One region of the Mesobacillus sp. S13 genome, then DNA from elsewhere that is predicted to be linked to it. Evidence: riboswitches for the same ligand, from Rfam matches in the RefSeq annotation. Region 1 holds a riboswitch; each other region holds the start of a gene.
What was found. A riboswitch is a leader RNA that binds a small molecule or an ion and turns the genes downstream of it on or off. The one in region 1 is predicted to bind lysine.

Region 1 (4,923 bases):
CTTGACTCCCTTGAACAGGATACCAAGAGTGATGACCCAAACAATGACCAATGGAAGGAATACACCAGGTACGATACTTCCAACCTGACCAGCGTCAACTACTTTTAGATAATCACCGACTAGGAAAGTCAGCGGATCGTCTCCCCATTGCTTGCTTAATGAGAAATAAGCGTAAGACATTGCCCATGCGATGATGACTGCATAATAAGTCGAGATGACAAAAGATACGGCGAGCTGCCACCAGCCAATCCACTCAGCACCTTTACGCATTCTGAAGTAGCTTAATGGTGCAGAACCACGGTACTTATGACCAATTGTGAATTCCAAAATCAAAATCGGAATACCTGCTGTCAAGAGTGCGAATAAGTATGGGAAGAAGAATGCTCCCCCGCCATTCTCATAAGCTACTCCCGGGAAACGCCAAATATTTCCCAACCCGACTGCCGATCCTACCGCGGCAAGAATAAATCCCGCCCTTGTTCCCCACTGTGGACGATTTTCCATTTTTAATCCCCCTCGCCTTCTAATCACCTGGAAAATATTGATGAATTAGAAAGTTTTATATTTTCAGATTATTTAGTCTAGGAATAGTATAGCTAGTTTTTAATTGCTTGTCAAAATATTATTTTCGTCATAATAAAAATATTCCTAAAAAATTTTTCCCAACTATACCAACTACCCTATTAATCAAGATTCTATTCCCACTTTCTTGAAAATATGAAAAAGACTGTCTGAGAATCAGACAGCCTTAAACATTATTCTGCAAGATTTTCTTTTAACATTTCTTCCTGGGTTGTTTTACTTCCGAAGATGAAAGCAAAAGCAACAAGCAGGATTGCCACCACCGCAAGTGCAGCCACCGTGCTTCCAGTGAAGCCAATGACCAGGAATCCGACAGATGCTATCGCAGCGGAAATCAAAGCGTAAGGCAGCTGGGTCATGACATGATCTAAGTGATGTGAGCCAGCGCCGGTTGATGAAAGGATCGTCGTATCGGATATTGGTGAGCAGTGGTCACCAAATACCGCGCCCGCCAATACAGCGGCCAATGCTGGCAGCATGATCGTGATATCAGCTGCAGCAGCGATATCCCCTGCAATTGGCAGCAGGATGCCGAATGATCCCCATGAAGTACCTGTTGAGAAAGCCATGATTCCAGCTACAAGGAATAGCAGGAACGGCAGGAATGCGATATTGATATTAGAGCTTTCAACAATACCAGCAAGGTACTTACCCGTTTCAAGTCTTCCAATCAGATCAACAATCACCCATGCGAAGACCAGGATATAGATAGCAGGAAGCATTGATTTAATGCCTTCAACAAGTCCTTTTCCAAAAACATTGGCATTGACGCCTTTTAAGACAACTGCCTGTCTAACAAAGAAAATCAACGCTACAGCAAGGCCAAGCAATCCGCCAGTTACAAGAGACTTAGTAACATCTGTGTTTTCAAAAATCCCGAAAATGGTTACGTCTCCTTCAACAGCGCTTGCGCCAGTCCAAAGCATCATGCCAACCGTTCCAGCGACAAGAGCAACAATCGGCCATACAAGGTCTCCAACTGTTCCTTTTGTGCTTGTAGGCAGGTCATCCTTCAGTTCCCCCGGTACAGGCTTGTCCTGAGGAACGACAATCCCTTCTGTGATTGCACGTTCTTCATGCTTTTTCATAGGTCCAATTTCGACATTTCGTAGAGCTACAATAAAGACCATCGCTAATGCTGCAAGTGCGTAGAAGTTCATTGGTACAATTTGCATGAATCCTGAGAACGCACTATATTCATTAACACCATGTGCAGCAAGGATTGTACCGATCAAAGCGATAATGTATGCACCCCAGCTGGAAATCGGGGAAATGACACACATAGGAGCTGAGGTTGAATCGATAATATAAGCAAGTTTAGCACGGGAAACCTTTTGGCGGTCCGTAATCGGACGTGTAACTTGGCCGACTGCCAGAGCATTGAAATAATCATCAATGAAAATAATAACTCCTAAAAATGCACCAACAAGCTGTGCTCCGACTCTTGTTTTTACACGCTTCATCGCCCATTCTCCAAATGCGCGGCTTCCGCCAGAAATGGAAATGAACGCAGTGATCGTACCCAATAATAATAAGAAAAGGATAATGTACAAGCTATATGTGTTCAGTTCTCCATCTGCGACGACAATACCCATGGCTGCGTCCCACATAATAGCAAATGTTTCTCCGATATTGAATTCAGCTAGCAAAAAAGCCGCTGCGATGATGCCTGTCCCCAATGATAACAGTACTCGTCTGGTGATGACTACCATCAGGATTGCCACTAATGGCGGCAACAATGAAAAAATTGTGTTTTCCATTCTTTCTTTCTCCTCCTTGTTTTTGACAGGGGGAAACTTTTACATGAAAAGAGTTTAGTTGCTTTCTTTTAAAAAAATACAAAAAAGGGCAACGATAGAGAACATTCTATCGCTGCCCTTAATAAGCAACTAGTGTCTCCATCACGATCTGTAGCTCCCCATTATGGATTTACCTCCATAATGACAGTGATACTCTTGTTCAAAGTATCCCCAGCAATAAAAAATGTGACTCACTTTGTTATTGCTTCGGCAAGATTCCCTTTTAGCTGTGGTCAACGTTGTCATCCTCACACAGCTTACTCTTGAATCCTGCGCCTCTACCCCATCGGAATGATGTGGTTTATTATTCAATTGGTTTTATAATATAACAATATCGGTAACTTGACAACTGTTTTTATTCTCCAGGAAGCTGGATGGCTGGTGATGTATCTCCTCCACCATTGTAAAACTGCGGAACTTTTCCTGGGTAGTAGAAACTGCCAATCGGAATGTTTTCTTGGACCGTAGCGATTTCGGTCGCAAAAGGAATGATAATCTGAACATTCACTTTTACTCTAACCGATACATTGATCAGTGTATTGTTTATTCCATGTTCTTCTGTTTCCCAGACAACATCGGCTGTCACATCACCGATTGCATTGAATTTTACTGGAACTCTCGGGCCCATATTACCTAGTAGTGCATTATTGGTTGCCTGGCCCAATGGAACATAATAGATGATGCCTGCTTCCCTGTCTTCTTCATCGGTGACAAGCTCGACATCTGATAGCATCTCAAGTGAGGTGAGATTCCCTCTTTCTGCTTCCTTCAGGTTCATTTGCACAATATTAGTTGTTTCTGCCTTTACCCTGTTGATGATTTCTGTATTGAATTTTACTACAGTGGTCGTTCCGCCATCGACAGGGACGAATTCTATCACCTTATCAATATCCATCCCGCTGGCGATTTTTTTATTGATGGCCTTATTGATCACCAGGGTGGCAATCTTTCTTGTCTGGGATTCTGCATATTTCATCAATGTGGGCTCTAGCCCTTTATCTATGATCCAGAGTCCTGCTGCTGTTGAAAAGGAAAAAAAGACGAATGTCAGCAGGAATACATACCTGAAAGGCAAGGGCCCTTTCCGAGGCAGCCGCCGGCCGAATTTTGCCAAAACAAATCCCCCCTCTAAAGCTATATGTATGCTTTAAAGGGGGGAACTAGCCTAAAAATATAATTAACTTTGTACTGCTACATGGACTAGATAAAATTAATAACTATTGGCGTACTCGTATTTAATGATTGTATCGCAACTGACAATCATTAGTGATAAGCTGGACTTCAGGTCGAGGTGATATGGCTCCACTCTTTGCCCGTTTTCCTCGAGTATACGGACAACAGGCCGCTCACTCAAGCCAGGATTCTGCTCGGCCACTACTCCCTTCCGCCCATCACTCAGGATGACAGTCAGACCGACCGGATAGATCGCCACAGCCCTGCGGAAGGCATCGACCACTTTTGGATCAAACAGACTGCCTGCCCCGGAATAAAGGATTTCCAGGCCTTCATGCGGCAGCATGGCCGGCCGGTATACTCTGTTAGACGTGACGGCATCAAACACATCCGCTACACCAAGTATTTTTCCGAACAGGTGAATTTCGTCCTCCTTCAATCCGCGCGGATATCCTCCGCCATTCAACCGTTCATGATGCTGAAAAGCACAGTGAGCGACAATCAGCGGGACAGTCGGAATATTCCTCAGCATCTGGAATCCGTCCTCGGCATGGGCCTTGATGATCTGGAATTCTTCCGCAGTCAGCTTGCCTGGCTTCGATAAGATTTCCTCAGGCACGTTCATTTTGCCAACATCATGTAAAATCGCACCCAGCCCAAGCTGCTCAAGCTCCTTGGGGGTCAGCTTCATTTCAATCCCGATTGCCAAAGCATACAATGTGACATTCAGGGAATGGGAAAAAATATAATGGTCATGCAAGAATACATCGGACAGCAAGTTCAGCAGTTCTTTGCTCCTTTGCAGCTCATCAAGCAAATCACTGATCAGCTTCTTGAAGGTCCTTGCTGATTTTTCAAGTACAAAGGTCTGCGAAACCTTTGTATCCAGTTGAATTTGCTTGAACGTACCTCCGATTGTCATAATTGCATTGACGCGTAATTCATCTGATATGGAATTTTTCACGATGATATCATCTGTGTCAGGGTCTTTGATATAGATATAGTCAATACCAAACTCTTCTAGACGTCTAAGGATCTTTCCCTCAAGCCGAGCGCCCACGTTCAAAAGAACTTGGCCCTTGTCATTATGAATGGCTTTTCCGAGTAAAGCCCCTTCCTCTACCGAAGTGGTGGCTACGAGTCTCATGTTAATTCCCACTTTATCTGTTAGTTGAGGTGGCTGAATCAAGCCACAAAATAAGAAAATTTTACATAAAACGACAATATTTTCTTTATATTCTATCACAATAATTATAGCTGTGGTGACACCTTTTCATTTTTTGAGTTGGGAAAAAAGCAGTTCAGTTATTATATCGGATGCCAACATTTCTTCTTAACCATTGCCATCATTTATTCACAATTATTAAGA
Region 2 (4,923 bases), 530 kb from region 1:
CAAAGTGCTCCCAAGGAGAGTCACCTTCACCTTTTGTATTTACTGCACCGTTGATTCCGCCCTGTGCACATACAGAGTGGGAACGTTTTACCGGCACTAGAGAAAACAGTTCAACAGGAGTTCCTGTTTCTGCAACTTTAATTGTAGCCATTAAGCCAGCCAAGCCGCCGCCGACTACGATCACCTTACCTTTACTCATCGTGACTCACTCCCTTAAATCCATGTCTGTCTTTAATATCCGTTCAATAGTAATTCTTTTTCCAGCATAGGCTTCGGATTGCAGCCCGTGGAAACAGCTTATACAAATGCCAGGATTGCGCGGACACCTACGATGGAAAGCGCAATGAAAACTCCGATCGTTACGTAAGTGGAAATCACTTGTGAACGCGGTGTTACAGTAATTCCCCAACTCACGAAGAATGACCATAATCCGTTCGCAAAGTGGAAAGTTGTAGAGATGACACCAATCAAATAGAACCATAGCATGAATGGAGAAGATAGGATCGTCTCCATCATCTGGAAGTTAACTTCTGCACCAAATGCTGCCGCGATACGAGTTTCCCATACATGCCAAGCTACGAAAATCAATGTAATCACACCAGAAACACGCTGTAGCATGAACATCCAGTTCCTGAAATAGCTATATTGGCCTATATTGTTTTTCGCTGTAAAAGCAATATAAAGACCATAAATCGCATGGAATAATAATGGTAAGAAGATAATGAAAATTTCTAAAAAGTACCTGAAAGGCAACTGCTCCATAAAATGTGCTGCGCTATTGAATGATTCTTCTCCCCCTGTAGCGAAATGGTTGACTACAAGGTGCTGCATAAGGAAAAGACCCACTGGAATGACACCCAGCAAAGAATGCAGCCTCCGCCAATAAAACTCTTGTCTACCTGCCATAAGTATACCCCCCTGAAATTTGGCCGTGATGTTCGGGCTTCTCTCCCCATCTCTATTAACCTAATAGACTGATTCAACCCAACACCGTAAAATAAGCATTTCTTACAATTATGTGACATGTTCATTTTACTCCCATCATAATAGAGCGTCAAGAAAACGGATACATAAAAATGCTTATATAAATAAAATTTTTAAAATATATTGATATTGTAAAAATCCCTCTTTCTAATTATTTAAACGTATGAAAGAGTATATTAAAATAATACTATTGCCTATAGGAACCGACTGATTAAAAAATTCTCGATACAATAATTTTGACTATCCCAGTTTCGGGTATGGTATAAATATGGAAAAAGTTTATCGAATTTCATAGACCATGCAAAATTTAACAACTTTTTAATTTAATGTTTTCGCGGCAAATTGTTTATAATAGAGTGATAGAAAGAGGGGAGAACATGAGTGAAATAACTACTTCTGAGCAAAAAAACGATAGCGATCCACTGGCTGTCCCTGCGTTTGGATATGAATTGATCAAGGAAGTCCTACTGCCGGAACTGCTTGGCAAAGACACAGCTGAAATCCTGTATTGGGCCGGAAAACGCCTCGCCCGAAAATATTCATTATCAACCCTTGACGAAACCATCCGCTTTTTCCAGGATGCCGGCTGGGGCACACTGACCATCAAAGAAGAATCCCGAAGAGAAATGGTGCTTGAACTTAGCAGCGAGCTCATTTCCTCCAGACTGAAAAACAATCCTAACGCTACATTCCAGCTAGAAGCAGGTTTCATTGCCCAGCAAATGGAACAGCAGAAAAATGTTACAACCGAAGCCTTCGAACACCCCAATAAAAAATCAGCGAAAATCTTGTTCACGATCAAATGGGATAAGGGTGATTTGATTGGCGAATGATGTAGGGAATCGGCATCGTCTCCTAAAATGATATGATAGCAAGGGTTACTGCGCCCGAATTTGGTTGATCTAGGCGCAGTAACCCTTTTATTATGACTGGGAATTGAGCGACTCTGATTTTTCAGACTCCTAGCCCTTTGAATTTGCCGGAAACTAGGGAAGTTGCCTTTGCATGTGCCCGGTTAATCTATATCCACCTTAAACCGGGCACGCATTTCTCTTTTATGTTTCCGTGAGCACCCGTTTTTTCTTTTCACGGGCACAAGATTCATTCTTTTGTGACCAAGAACTCCCGTTTTTCCTTTTCACTGGTAAATATCGGTGAAACCCTCCTGTTCTCCCTGATCACCAGGCTCCTAATCCAGCTGACACTTACCTGCCAGCACTTGTACAAAAAGCTTTCCCGATTCAAACACCAGGAAAGCTTCTTATAGCAACTCTCTTAATTCGTCTTAACCGCTTCTGAGTATAGTTCAAATGCTTCGTGCAGTGATTCAACTGCGTTTACCATTTGTTTTTCATCAACGACGGTTGAAACCTTGATTTCGGATGTGCTTACCATTTTCACCTGTATGCCGTTTCCTTCGAGGACTTCAAACATTTTTGCGGCCACGCCAGGATTGGAAACCATGCCTGAACCGACGATGGACACTTTTGCGAGGCCTGTTTCAGATTCAACGGCCTGGTAGTTCAATGTTTCTTTATTACGTTCCAATACATCCAGTGCTTCTGGAAGGTCGTTGCTCTTGATGGAGAACGAGATATTGGCTAATCCTGCTTCTGTTCGGCTCTGGACGATGATGTCGACATTGATGTGGTTCTGGGCAAGTGTTGTGAATATGGTTGAAAGTCCTTTTAATGAAGTGCTGACTCCAAGGACTGATACTCTCGTGATTTGGTCTTCAAACGCTACTCCACGTACGATTAGATTCTGTTCCATTTCATTCTCCTCCTCGATGATCGTGCCTCTTTCTTTTTCCATGCTGGATCTTACTTCAAGTGGCAATCCATAGTTTTTCGCGAATTCCACCGCGCGCGGATGGAGCACGCCTGCCCCTAGATTGGCCAACTCTAGCATTTCATCATAGGAAACGCTCAGCAGCTTCCTCGCACTTTTCACATACCTTGGATCGGTCGTGAACACGCCGGTCACATCTGTGTAGATATCGCATTTATCAGCTTTCAGTGCCGCTGCTAAGGCAACTGCAGTTGTATCTGAGCCTCCGCGGCCAAGTGTCGTGATTTGCCCATCATCCGTAACACCCTGGAATCCGGCGACAATGACCACCTTGCCAGTCTCTAAGTCCCTGGCAATCCTGTCTGTATCAATATCGACAATCCGGGCGTTGCCGTGGACAGCTTCTGTTTTGATTCCAGCCTGCCAGCCTGTATAGGAAACGGCATCAATGCCATTTTGCGACAGTGCCATTGAAAATAGCGCGATCGTAATTTGCTCGCCTGTTGTCAGCAGCATGTCCATCTCTCTTTTCGATGGCGCGCTTGAAATATCATTTGCCATATCGACAAGATGGTCTGTCGTCTTGCCCATTGCTGATACGACTACAACCACATTATTGCCATTCTGCAATTCTTCTGCTGTCCTGCTTGCCGCATTCCTGATTCTTTCTACATTGCCGACCGATGTTCCACCGAATTTCTGTACAATCAATCCCATAGGTTTCCCCTGCCTCTTCATTCTGTATTTTGCCTTTAATAGAGTTTCCATGACTCCGCCGCATATGTAATTCTGTCAAAAATTAGCCCTTAAAAACAGAAAAAGCAATGGAAGTGGCTCCCATTGCTTGATAAACGTGTATATACGCTGCAACATGAGATAGCACTCCAAGATGGCAATCTTGACAATCCAGCGTTTGTTCAACGAAGGACCAGCGTGAAAATGGATAGGCATTTTCTCACTTCGGCGAACATCCCCTTTCAAAGCCCATCTCTGAATCCTAAAATTCTCCAGACTTTTACTCTTGAAGCTCGCACCTCTATCTTCACTTTAATGCTCTAAAGTGATAGCTATATGAAATTTTTATCATTATAGCACACCTAAAAATAGAATGCTACATTAATCCTGCAATTTCTGAAAGAGTTCCTCTGCAACATTTGCCGGCAGACCGGCAGCGTTCAATTCTTCCACAGAGGCTTCCCTCATTTTTTTCACCGAACCGAAATGCTTCAACAGGGCTTTTTTGCGCTTTTCGCCTATGCCTGGAATATCATCGAGCAAGGACTGAAAAGCACTTTTGCCTCTTAGCTGGCGGTGGAAGGTAATCGCGAACCGGTGGACCTCATCCTGGATTCTCTGCAGCAGGTAAAATTCCTGGCTGTTACGGGGCAGTTCGATCACCTGCAGCGGATTTCCATAGAGCAGCTGGGAGGTCCTGTGCTTATCATCCTTGGCCAGCCCAGCGATTGGAATATCAAGTCCCAGCTCATTTTCTAGTACATCCCGTGCGGACTCGATATGTCCTTTACCGCCATCGATGATAATCAAATCCGGGAGGGGCAACCCCTCTCTCAAGACACGGGTATACCGGCGCCTTACGACTTCTCTCATTGATTCATAGTCATCCGGGCCCTTGACCGATTTAATCTTGTATTTGCGGTACTCCCTTTTTTCCGGCTTGCCGTCGATAAAAACAATCATCGCTGATACCGGATCGGTTCCCTGGATATTGGAGTTATCAAAAGACTCGATTCGGTGAGGAGTGTAAATGCCCATTTGTTGGCCAAGATTTTCAACAGCCTTGATGGTACGCTCCTCATCGCGCTCGATTAACGAGAACTTTTCTTTCAGGGCAATCCCTGCATTCTTGGATGCCAGGTGGACAAGCTCCTTCTTCTTTCCGCGCTGTGGTTTCAGGACCTTTACTTCAAGCAGCCCTTCTGCCAGTTCAAGATCCACGCCCTCCGGGACCAAAACTTCCTTCGGTTTGAAATGCTCGTTTTTCGAATAAAATTGTCCCAGGTATGTGAGGATATCCTCTTCGGGTTCATTGTGAATTGGGAACATGGAAACTTCTCGCTCAATCAATTTCCCCTGACGGATGAAGAAGACCTGTACACACATCCAACCTTTATCAACAGCATAGCCAAA
Region 3 (4,923 bases), 1.5 Mb from region 1:
CATTCGTTTCACTTGTCGTATGATTGATTGTCTTCATCTTCTCGATTACTTTTTCCAGAGAATCATGTCCGAGCATTGCCTGTTTCGTTGTATCAGCCGCAGACTCAGCGACCGTGGATGTCGTAACGGCAACCCTCTGGATTCCTTCCGACATTTCGCCTACGGCCCTCGCACTTTCCTCCGTATTTTTGCTTTGGAGTTCTGCACCGCCGGCAACTTCCTGGATGGCTGTTGCTACCTGATTCGTAGCCGAGTTGGTCTGATCCGCACTTGCCATCATTTCTTCAGCAGATGCCGCAACCTGCTCGGATGTACTGCTAACTTGATAAATCAGATTCCGCAAGTTTGTTGCCATTTCATTGAAATCGGCTGCCAACTGGCCAATTTCGTCGTTATTCTTCACATTGATTTTTTCAATAGCCAGATTTCCGTCAGCCATTTGCTTAGCTGCATGTGATACAAGCTGGACAGGCTTTGAAATGATCCTGCTGATATAGGTAGCAATCACTGTTCCGATGATAAAAGCAGCTGCACTGAGCAAAATGATGAGCAGCGCTACTTTCTGTACTTGTCCGGATAAAGTTTCACTCGTAGCATTCAACGCATCCTGCTGGTACTCGATTGCATCCTCTGCCGCAGAATTCAGGTTGAAGATGAGTGGATTCCCTTCTTTCTGCATAAGCAATCGGACCTTGACCGTCTGTTCATCTCTTATTAAAACAAAGGCCTCTGAAGCGACTTCATAATATTGCGCTTCTGCTGCAATCAGGTTTTCCCCTACCTTTTTCCCCTCGGAGGATTCTGTTGTGCTCATATATTTCTTAGAGCTTTTCTTAAAATCCTCAACAGCTCCCTCAAATTCGATCAGACTTTCACCATCGCCATTTGCCATATATTTTTGAAGTGCAAGCTGCTCCCTCATGATGGCATCCTTCATCTCGACAATCAGATTCAGCTTTTCCATCCGGTCTTCAATAGATGAAGAGTACTGGCTGTTCATTTTGTTAAACTCAAAGTTCGAGATAATGGCCACTAAAGCCAACAAGGCCAATACTGAAAAAAAACCCGCCAATAACTTGGCACGGACACTGGTTTTCATTTGCGGTTTTGCGAATCTTACCTGTGGTTTTGCGAATCTCTTTTTGAATTTCATTTTCCGCTCTCCTGTCCAGTAATATAAATTACCCCTCTTACCTTCTATTTCGGCTAAGATTCAGAAAATTTTAGGACTTTAGTTATAAAAACTCAAAAAAAAAGAAGGCTCTATGTAAGCCTTCGATACTTGATTTCCCCGCCAATGATGGTCATCTCGATATTCATCGATAAAAGCTCATCCGCATCCTTCATTTCAAATGGATTTTTCGAATAAAGTGTCAAATCAGCTAATTTCCCCCTTGAGATCGTGCCTTTTAACGTCTCTTCGTTTGTTGGATAAGCTCCTAATTCTGTAAATAGACGGAACGCGTCGACCATTGACAGTTTCTGCTCTGGCACGTAGCCATCGTGAATTTCGCCTGGCTTTTTCCGGGTGACAGCAGCATGGATTCCGAGAATAGGATCGACTGGCTCAACCGGAGAATCAGAACCCCCGGCACAAATGACGCCTGCATCCATCAAAGTTTTCCAGGCGTATGAAAGCTTGATCCGCTCTGCACCAAGGCGCTCCTGAACCCAAGGAAAGTCACTCGCAATGAAGCGCGGCTGAATATCGGCAATCCGGCTTGGTGATTTCAGGCGAGGAATCAATTCCTCCCGCAGAACTTGGGCATGTATCAGCCTGTCACGATAAGCTGCAGCCGGGAACTGGTCCAGCACATCAAGGACATTTTCTAGCGCCTGGTCACCAATTGTATGGACCGCAATCGGCATGTCCAGTTCGCGTGCCCCTTTCACGATTTCATAGAGCTGCTCCTGGTCATACATCGCATCACCATAGTGACCCGGCGCATCGCTATAAGGCTCCGACAACAAAGCTGTCCTTCGTCCAAACGCCCCGTCGGCAAAAATTTTCACCGCACCGATTTGCAGCGTGTCATTGCCATAGCCCGTGTACATTCCCGCTTCTTTTAAGTTTGGTAAAAATTCATGGTTTATCAGGAGATTACTTCGTAAGCCAAGCTGCTCTCCATTTAATAGCTCATTGAATAGATCCCATGTTTTTTCCAACCCGCCAAGATAGAGCGGGTCATTCGTATGCACGCTGGTCAGCCCTTTGCTCATCGCAAAATTCATCGTCTGGCGCATCGCTTTTTTCCAGTCATCGTATGAACGCTCAGGAATGTAGGCCCTGACCAGATTCGCCGCTGACTCAAGGAACAGGCCAGTCGGCTGTTTCGTGATTTCATCGAGTAAGATTGTTCCGCCCTCCGGCACTGTGATCGCCGGATGATAGCCGCTCACTTCCAAAGCTTTACTGTTGACCAAGGTCGCATGCAAGCAAGTCCTTGTTAAAAATAACGGGTTGGCTGGCGCCACATAATCCAGCTCAGCCATCGTCGGAATTCCTCCATCGGTAAAAAGATTCTCATCCCAGCTTGAGCCGACAATCCATTCACCAGGCTCAAGCTGACTAGCTTTTGCCTTAATTTTTGCCAGCATCTCATGCCTTGACGTGACGCCCACAAAATCAAGGTTGATGAAGCTATCCGCCATGATGGACAGGTGAAGGTGGCTGTCGATGAGGCCTGGCGTGGCCGTTTTCCCTTCTAGGTCAATGATTTGTGCCTGGCTTCCCCAGTGCAGCACCATGTCCTCGGTAGTTCCCATATCAATAAAACGGCCATTTTCGATGACCACTGCTTGTACAATTGGATTGCGTGAATTAAATGTATAGATGATTCCATTTTTGTAGATGGTTCTCAAGAAGATTCTCCCCTTTGGATAAAATGTGAATGCCTGGGGAGTGCATAAGGAGTTTGATAGAAGGGGGATAGTTGGTAAGCTCTGGCATGCAAAAAAGCAATGGCAGAAAATAACCTACCATTGCTTTTACAATATACGTTATCCTCCATTTCGATCAGTAGTTCTCCATGCACAAAACCCCGCATGACAGTCTGCTCCTTGTTCAGAAAGCAGCCCAGCAATAATCAGTCTGACCCTGATCACGCTTCGGCAAACAACCCTTTCAGCCACCATCAACGATTGTCGATCTCCGATGGACTACTCTTGTTATTCGCTCCTCTACCTCACCGATCTGATAAGATCATATGAAATTAGGTTAATAGTATCATAAATGTCCAAGAATGTTCACTGATTTTTGCTTGACATTCTTTTACAATGAAAAAGAAAGGAAGTGGAATATGATAGTAAAAGAACGAACCAAACCAGAAGAACTAGTATTGTTGCATGCTCTGAAGCCTAGAATGGAATTAGAAGAGAAAGATGCGCAAAACCTATGGACACTGGAAAAAGGATATGAAGGTGAAGTCCAATTCGACCAATGGTTTACGGGATACCAAGTTGAAAGTTTAATTCTCAACGACCTGTTACTAGAAGTGAATGGCACCCTTTTTCAAATCGATTCGTTTGTGATCACACAGGACCGGTTGCATCTTTTTGAAGTGAAGAATCTTGAAGGGGACTATTATCTGGATGGAGACAAATTCAAGACTGTCGCCGGCAAAGAAACCAAAAACCCCCTCCACCAACTAAGCCGCGCCGAATCACTGCTAAAACAACTGCTAAAGGAACTTGGCTTTTACATTCCTCTTGAACCTCACCTCGTGTTCATTAACCCAGAATTCGCCCTTCTGCAAGCACCATTGAAATCACACATTATTCTACCCAACCAACTCAACCGCTTTATGGATAAAATGAACAGAACCTCTTCCAAGCTGAATAACAAACATACCAAATTGGCCGAAGCTCTATTGTCTTTGCATATAACGAAATCACCGTATTCAAGAGTGCCGAGTTATGATTTTGGAATGTTGAGGAAAGGCGTTATTTGTGGAGGTTGCGGGGGGTTTTTGGAGAGTTTCAGGCAAAAAAGAGCTGTATGTAGTTATTGTGGCACAGGAGACTCAATTGAATCTCTTATTTTGCAAGCGTTAAAAAGTTTTCTAATACTATTTCCAGGTCAAAAAGTAACCACAACCGCTATTTACGATTGGTGCAATGGAAATTTGCCAAAAAAATCAATAAGACGAGTATTAAAAGACAATTTATCAGCCAGTGGAGAATGTAAGTCTACTTATTACGAGTAAAATATTCTGCAAGACTTGGGCCTAGATCGTGATTTCTTCCATCTAGGCTTTTTTATGTGCTCAGTTGTTCTCCTTCTACCCATAACGGGGAACATATCTCCTCTTTATGTTACCGGTTTTTCCTCTCCCTCCCATAACGGGGAACATATTACCTCTTTATGAGCCCAGTTTTCGCTCTCCTCCCATAACCGGGCACATATCTCTTCTTTATGTTACCGGTTTTCGCTCTCTCTCCCATAACGGGGAACATATCTCCTCTTTATGTTACCGGTTTTCGCTCTCCCTCCCATAACCGGGCACATATCATGATCTTCCTTAACTTCCTTACCCCTTCCTCGAATAACAACAAAAAAATTTGCCAAAATAATCATAATAGAAAACGCTTGCAATTTTTCATATTCGTTTTATAATACTTGTATACAAGTATACTTGATTAACCAGGAAGGTGAGGAAATGACGGAAAATAGTAATTTTCTTTATCCGCAAAAATGGCTTTCTAAGGCTTCAACGGGTGACCGGGTTGCGAGTGAGCTCCGGATGCAAATTATTTCGGGCTTGATTGAAAGCGGTGCCATCCTTTCGGAGAACAAACTAGCTGCTGATTTTAACGTAAGCCGTTCGCCGATCCGTGAAGCGCTTAAAATTCTTTCAGCTGAAAACCTGATCCGCCTGGAAAGAATGGGTGCCGTGGTCATTGGCCTTACAGAAAAAGATATTG

Region 2: it holds a riboswitch for lysine, as region 1 does, so the genes downstream of both, LGO15_RS18015 (aspartate kinase) here and LGO15_RS20780 (Na+/H+ antiporter NhaC family protein) in region 1, are expected to answer to the same signal.
Region 3: it holds a riboswitch for lysine, as region 1 does, so the genes downstream of both, LGO15_RS03770 (amidohydrolase) here and LGO15_RS20780 (Na+/H+ antiporter NhaC family protein) in region 1, are expected to answer to the same signal.

What each region holds. Positions count from the first base shown of each region.
Region 1 is NZ_CP084622.1:4,044,418-4,049,340, forward strand. Features, by position in the region: gene LGO15_RS20775 (sodium-dependent transporter) at 1-504, opposite strand, end outside; gene LGO15_RS20780 (Na+/H+ antiporter NhaC family protein) at 756-2,342, opposite strand; lysine riboswitch at 2,486-2,670, opposite strand; gene yunB (sporulation protein YunB) at 2,737-3,495, opposite strand; gene LGO15_RS20790 (HD-GYP domain-containing protein) at 3,592-4,701, opposite strand.
Region 2 is NZ_CP084622.1:3,514,496-3,519,418, forward strand. Features, by position in the region: gene sdhA (succinate dehydrogenase flavoprotein subunit) at 1-199, opposite strand, end outside; gene LGO15_RS18005 (succinate dehydrogenase cytochrome b558 subunit) at 298-906, opposite strand; gene LGO15_RS18010 (YslB family protein) at 1,362-1,817, shown strand; gene LGO15_RS18015 (aspartate kinase) at 2,260-3,492, opposite strand; lysine riboswitch at 3,645-3,822, opposite strand; gene uvrC (excinuclease ABC subunit UvrC) at 3,892-4,923, opposite strand, start outside.
Region 3 is NZ_CP084622.1:727,035-731,957, reverse strand. Features, by position in the region: gene LGO15_RS03775 (methyl-accepting chemotaxis protein) at 1-1,153, opposite strand, end outside; gene LGO15_RS03770 (amidohydrolase) at 1,264-2,862, opposite strand; lysine riboswitch at 3,013-3,191, opposite strand; gene LGO15_RS03765 (nuclease-related domain-containing protein) at 3,300-4,205, shown strand; gene LGO15_RS03760 (GntR family transcriptional regulator) at 4,659-4,923, shown strand, end outside.